DNA from 3 places in the Psychrobacter sp. KCTC 72983 genome. Region 1 is predicted to be linked to each of the others. Evidence: predicted binding sites of a transcription regulator. Region 1 holds the regulator's gene; each other region holds the start of a gene.
The links. The regulator PhoB, encoded in region 1, activates phosphate uptake and scavenging genes when phosphate is short. The targets are predictions, from matches to a motif close to TGTCATNAANCTGTCATAA.

Region 1 (2,281 bases):
ATTACCGCCTTTTGGTGTATATTTAATCGCATTGATGACTAAGTTGGACAAGGCGCTGATCAAGTACACCTCCGACCCATATAACCCGTCATAGGTATCTATGTGCAAATGAATGGTGTGCTTGTACGCTTGGTTATATGCCTGTGCATCATCATAGATATTGGTGAGGAGTTTGGTCATATCGACATCATTAAACTCATGCGTCTCTTCGATTTCAATCTTGGAGAGCAGTAATAAGTCATTTACGATTCGATTCATACGGGCTGTTTGCTGGGTCATCAGCTCAAAACCGCGACGCCACTGTGGCGGCATGTCTGGTTGGTGAGAGAAGTTCTCCAAATAGCCCATCATCACTGTCAGCGGCGTGCGTAGCTCGTGCGAGACATTCGCCACGAAGTCTTGGCGCATTTGCTCTAAATGCTGTACGCGGGTCACATCATAAATAAACAATAGCTTCTCGTCACCAAAAGGCGTGAGCTCACACTTTAGATAACGACTGGGATCGCGCCACGATTCTATATGAATACCATCATTCGGCAGGGTGGTGTTTTGATAGTACTGGCGAAACTCGGGCACAATGATAAAGTCAAACACACTTTGGCCTTTGTCAGCTGGCTGCAGTGACAAGAGATCCTGCGCCGCCTGATTCCACCACTCTAACCCATCATCTTCATTCAGTAAGATGACCGCATCTCGCAATGCTCGCAGCGCACTTCTGATTTTCTCTAATTGCTCCGCCGCATTTTGGCTAGCGATTTGTGCTGGCGCATCTTGCTGGTCATTATTATAGTTATGGTCTTTTTTCTTTTTTGCTGGCGCTATCTTGTTCATTTCTTATCCTTACCACTATCCGCTATTTTATTTATTGTTATGGTGGCATTGTTCATACAAGATCAAGTTATCAAAAATCAACTTATATAAGATTAGCTTGGCTCAATAAGACTAGAGAACCGATAACCTGTACCGCGCACCGTTTGTATCAATGTATCACAATCATAAGGGCGCAATAGTTTACGTAGACGCTTGATATGTACATCAATGGTTCGATCTTCGATATAAACGTTACCGCCCCAAACCTGATCGAGCAGCTGCGTTCTTGTGTAAGCGCGCTCTGGGTGACTCATAAAAAATGCTAATAAGCGATATTCTGTTGGGCCGACCTCAATGACTTTTCCTGCGGCTGTCACGCGCTGGCTTTTGGTATCGAGACTCAGCTGACCAATTTCGATAGGCTTGTCGCTACTCATCGCGCTACTACGGCGCAAGACGGCTTTGATTCTGGAAATCAGCTCGCGCGTCGAAAAAGGCTTGGTCATGTAATCATCTGCACCTGCATCGAGGCCGTGAACCTTGCTGTCTTCTTCGCTTTTGGCCGTTAGCATAATGACGGGTATCTCAGAGAGCATCTCATCGCTTTTGAGCATACGACAAAAATCAACACCGCTCTTGTCTCCGGGCAACATCCAATCTAATAATATTAATGACGGTCTATGATCGACCACTTGCTGATGCGCTTCTGATACGTCAGCCGCTTGTAGGCTATCAAACCCAGCCATTTCTAGCGTCATCACAACCATTTCACGAATCGCAGGTTCATCTTCAACAATCAAAATTTTCTCATTATACATAGGACATTCTCGGTGTTAGCGGACAAAATCTGGCATATAAAAAGGCGATAAATACTCACCAGTCTCTATCTATTAAACGGATTAATTATGACAGCCTGATGACACTCTGATGTCAGATCTCCAATAGAAAATTAAGTGGTCCATCATTGATGCTTTCAACTTGCATATCAGCGCCAAACTGACCAGTGGCTACATTCGGATACTGGGTTTTGGCATAGTCGATGAGTTGCTCGAACAGCGCTTGGGCCGCATCAGGTGCCATCGCGCCACCAAAGTCAGGGCGGCGACCTTTATCCGTTTTTGCCATCAGCGTAAATTGTGACACTAATAACAATCCGCCGCCGACTTGCTGGACGTTTTTATCCAGTTTACCAAATTTGGCAGGATCGTCGTCATTTTCAAAAATGCGATAGGTCAATATTTTGTCAATCATACGCTTGGCGGCGGCAAAATCATCATCATGACCCAACCCAATATAGGCCAATATCCCATGATCAATTTTGCCAACACAATGCTCATCGATAGTGACGCTGGCACGGCTCACTCGTTGTATCAGTGCTTTCATTTACGACCTTCTTTATTTATAAATGGCTTACAGTTTATGGTCAGACAATAATACGCTGTCCATGATAAAATATGGCCATTAACTTGCC
Region 2 (2,281 bases), 240 kb from region 1:
GGTCAGATCAATCTCGACATTGGGGTCAGTGTACACGCCTGAAGTATCGTACACATAAAAAGGCGGATTGTGCTCGCCATCCTTATCACCCGTACCGCCAACTGGCGTATCCGTTAAGCTGATTTCACGCATCGGTACTTGAATATCAGGCCGTGAGCCTTCGATATAGACTTTGCGCGAGGCGGGTAGGATACGGTGTAAGTCGCGCGCGTCTTCTTCAAAGCGTGCATCACTGGCGGCGCGGTGGGCAGGTGTCTTTAGCGCGTCGGCTTTTTTATCGGCTTTGGTGTCTGATACGAGAGGTATGTTATCGGCTGGGTTGTGCGTTTGGACTTGTGATGGCGCTGAGGCACTGTCTAAAGAGGCATTGTCAAAAGAGCTGCTGTTTGAAATAGTCATATGCTGTCCTAGCGTGTTGGTTTTTGAATAAAAGCAACACCGCCAGTAGCTGCGGGGCAAACACTCGTCATTCAGACAAATTTATATTATCAACACCTAACAGCGAGCAAAGAAATTGTCGCGGTTAATGGTCATCAAATAGTGGACGCCGCTTTCTATCTTCTCTCGTTATCTACGTATGCGGCGTGCATCGTTAGACAATAGCGATGATAAAAAAGTATTTTTACGCGTCCGTTGTCATCAATAACAACGTGCTTAAGACTTCCCTGCGTCGGTACTAACCGCATCAGGTTCGGCGGGTGATCTCTCAGCGAATGTAGATAGGTGGCTACTTTTATCAATGTTTAACTATAAACGTTTAATAAAGTAGGCCAATGCTACATCGCACCCCGAGTCTGTCAGTGTTGTAAATCTTCTTCATACTAACAAAATTCTGCGTTAACGGCTAATGGAATTTGGATGAAAATATCAGGCGCTTATTTTGCTATTTAGCATGGATACAAAGAACAGGAGTTATTGATAGTAATTAAAATTCCTTGATATTACTGATACTTAGAGGCGATTGCTAAATATTGTGTAAAGCGAATGCAGGATTTGAGAGGTTGTCATTAAACTGTCATAAAGATTTGGCAAGATAACGCTCATATCACAAACAATGCTTTTTTATATCGTTGTTAAATTTTAGGAGTCCTACATGCGTTATTCGTTATTAGCAGTGGCCGTTAGTTGTACATTAATGCTTACGGCGTGTAATAAGTCAACAGAGACGGCAGAACCAGCTGCTGATACGACCAGTAGCGCCGCTACCACGGCTGAAACCACCACGCAGACTCAGGCAACGCCTTCTGCTGACACGGGTTTCAAATCTGCTGAAAACATCGCCATGAATATCACAGGTGCAGGCGCATCATTCCCGCAGCCGATCTATGCCAAATGGTCTTCTGACTATAACGCTGCCACAGGTGGCCAAGTCAACTATCAATCTATTGGCTCATCTGGAGGTATCAAACAAATCCAATCAAAAACCGTCGATTTTGGTGCTTCTGATGCGCCATTGACACCTGAAGAGCTTGAAGAATCTGGTCTTATCCAGTTCCCAACCGTGATTGGTGGCGTTGTGCCAATCGTTAACATCGATGGCGTTGAGCCAGGTCAGTTGAAGCTAGATGGTGAAACCTTAGCCAATATCTATCTGGGTAAAATCAATAACTGGAATGATCCTGCGATCAAAGCCTTGAACCCAGATTTGACTTTGCCAGATGCCGCCATCACCACAGTATTCCGCTCAGACGGTTCAGGTACGACGTTTAACTTTACCGATTATCTCGCCAAGGTATCACCAGATTGGAAAGACAGCGTTGGTGTTGATAAAACGGTCAAGTGGCCAACCTCTGCGACTGGTGCAGGTGGTAAAGGTAATGAGGGCGTCTCAAGCTACGTCAACCGCATGAAAAACTCTATCGGCTATGTGGAGTATGCCTACGCCAAGCAAAACAACATGTCACATGCCGCGCTTAAAAATGCCGCGGGCAATATCGTGCAGCCATCTGCTGAAACCTTTGCCGCCGCTGGTGACATCGATTGGTCACAACAAGAAGGCTTTTATAAAGTCATCACCAACTCTGAGACGGATCAAGCATGGCCAATCGCTGCTGCTACTTTCATCTTAGTACACAAGCAACCAGAGAATCCTCAGCAAGTCGCTGGCGTGTTGAACTTCTTTGACTGGGCGTATACCCAAGGTGATGATGATGCCATGGCGCTAGACTATGTCCCATTCTCTGATACAGCAGTGGCTCTATTCAAAGAGAAATGGAATGAGGTCAAAGGTAGCGATGGACAGCCAGTTTATAAGCCAGCGCAATAAACGATCTGTACAAGC
Region 3 (2,281 bases), 690 kb from region 1:
TCCATGCAAAGCTTGGCTCGACTTTGCAAACAGGCGCTGCGATAGGGTTTGGTATCGTTGATGTGTTGGTATCACTGACTGTACTGCCAACCGTAGCATTATCGGTCGCTGCGACCGCGTATGGTGAGTCACTTTTTTCATCGCTAGACGTTGCTGCTGCTTTTGCTGTCGCCATAGATGCTTTCACACTATCAGCCAATCCTGAGGTCAATAAAAAATCTGATAATACATTACTGAATCTGCCACTATTATCTACTGCGTGAGCACTATTCGCATCGTCAGCTGATTGCGACTCAAGTGGCAGCTGCTCATACTCGGCTGTTTGATTGGGATTTCCCTCTTTGATACTGTCACGGTCTTGCGACACCTCACTTTGCTCATCCAACTCGGCAGCATCTTCTTTATTTTTTAACCCTGAGCCAAGCCAAGATAATGCTGTAATCTTCTGATATATAGCGAGCCAATGGATGTTAAAGGCAAAGGTCGCGGTAATCACAACGAACACCGCCAAGAAAACCACACTGCCCCACTGCGATAGCAACTGTGCCAAACGTTCCTGCAACTCAAGACCGATGATACCACCAGCCACGCCTTCAAGTCCCATTGATGCAGGATTGGCTACTTGCTGAATTAAGGCAACCAGTTGTGCAAATAATGCACTGGCGCTCAACAGCAAAAACACATAAGCGACCAGTCGCATGAGCCAAAACGTCGGCTTATTGTCCCACCAAATAAGGATAGACTCATAAACCACAAACGCTAAAAACCACCATGCACCATAGCCAAAAAAGCTATAGAGCAAGTCGGACAACCAAGCGCCCGTCTGGCCACCCATGTTGTTAATAGTCGTCATATCACTACTGATGTGCGACCAGCTAGGATCATTGCCTGTGTAAGTCATTAAAATAACAAACAAATAAACAGCCAGTATTAACCCAAGGAGGGTAAATATTCCCTTTTTTAAATACTCAATAAGCGGTGCTGATATCACGTAAAATCTGCCTTGTTGTTAATACTAAATGGTCGCCAGTGCATGACTAAGTCTAATCATGCTGGCATAAAGTGCTGACATATAAAGGTACCTAGCAAAGTGTTTGGTTGAGATCACCTCTCAAAAGGCCTGAGCATAGCAGTCATCGCTTAAGCTCTATCACACTTGGCATAACTTCTTATAATAACAAATACATAGGTACAGTGGCGACACTCTTATAAAGAAAGCGTGCAAGAAAGTAAATCAATGTACGATTTGCGCAAAAAATCTGCGAATAATCCAAAAGTTACTAACAGAATACTGCTAACAATTTTGTATAGACCCTATAAAATACCAGCTGTTTCTAGCACGAGTATTTCAAGGTTATCATGCTTTGATTCTAATGATAGCTGTGTTTGTTTTAGCAAACTTGCACTTTTTGCTATCTACCCTTATGTTATTATCACACAGCAATTAGAAAAACCATATTAGTAGCAACGCTTGACGTTTTTTTATTAGATTTATAACTCATATTTTTCATGCGTATATTTAGAAAGGAACCACTTATGGCAACTGACACTACTGCTCCACGTCACGAAAAGCTCATCATTTTAGGCTCAGGTCCTGCCGGTTATTCGGCTGCGGTCTATGCGGCACGCGCCAACCTTAAACCTGTTATGGTAACGGGTATGGAAGTAGGTGGTCAATTAACCACCACTACTGAGGTTGATAACTGGCCAGGCGATGCGCATGATTTGACCGGTCCTGCATTGATGGAGCGTATGAAAGCACATGCTGAGCGTTTCGGTACAGAATTGGTTTATGATCATATCAATGATGTTAACTTGAATGTACGACCTTTTGAGCTGTCAGGTAACAACGGTACCTATACTTGTGATGCCCTGATTATCTCAACAGGTGCCTCTGCTCAGTATTTAGGTCTAGAATCAGAAACCAAATTTAAAGGGCTTGGCGTATCCGCTTGTGCCACTTGTGACGGTTTCTTTTATAAAGATCAAAAAGTCGCTGTGATTGGCGGTGGTAATACAGCCGTTGAAGAAGCCTTATACCTCTCTAACATTGCTTCTGAAGTGACTTTAGTGCATCGCCGTGATAGCCTGCGCTCTGAAAAAATCCTACAAGACAAGCTGTTTGAAAAAGCCAAAAACGGTAATGTTAAAATTGAATGGAATCATCAAGTCAAAGAAGTTGTCGGTGATGACATGGGCGTCAATGGTGTCGTTATCGAATCAATGATTGATGGCAGCACCAAACAACTGGATGCAATGGGTATGTTTGTCGCCATCGGTC

Region 2: pstS (phosphate ABC transporter substrate-binding protein PstS) is a predicted target of PhoB. The motif match lies at 1,003-1,021, and genes of this name have one in related genera.
Region 3: PSBA01_RS03710 (DNA translocase FtsK) is a predicted target of PhoB. The motif match lies at 1,043-1,061, and genes of this name have one in related genera.

The regions. Positions count from the first base shown of each region.
Region 1 covers NZ_CP060390.1:1,559,131-1,561,411, reverse strand. Annotated here, with positions in the region: gene phoR (phosphate regulon sensor histidine kinase PhoR) at 1-831, opposite strand, end outside; gene phoB (phosphate regulon transcriptional regulator PhoB) at 924-1,628, opposite strand; gene dtd (D-aminoacyl-tRNA deacylase) at 1,741-2,193, opposite strand.
Region 2 covers NZ_CP060390.1:1,314,852-1,317,132, reverse strand. Annotated here, with positions in the region: gene thiC (phosphomethylpyrimidine synthase ThiC) at 1-399, opposite strand, end outside; TPP riboswitch at 646-801, opposite strand; gene pstS (phosphate ABC transporter substrate-binding protein PstS) at 1,094-2,266, shown strand.
Region 3 covers NZ_CP060390.1:868,935-871,215, forward strand. Annotated here, with positions in the region: gene PSBA01_RS03710 (DNA translocase FtsK) at 1-991, opposite strand, end outside; gene trxB (thioredoxin-disulfide reductase) at 1,537-2,281, shown strand, end outside.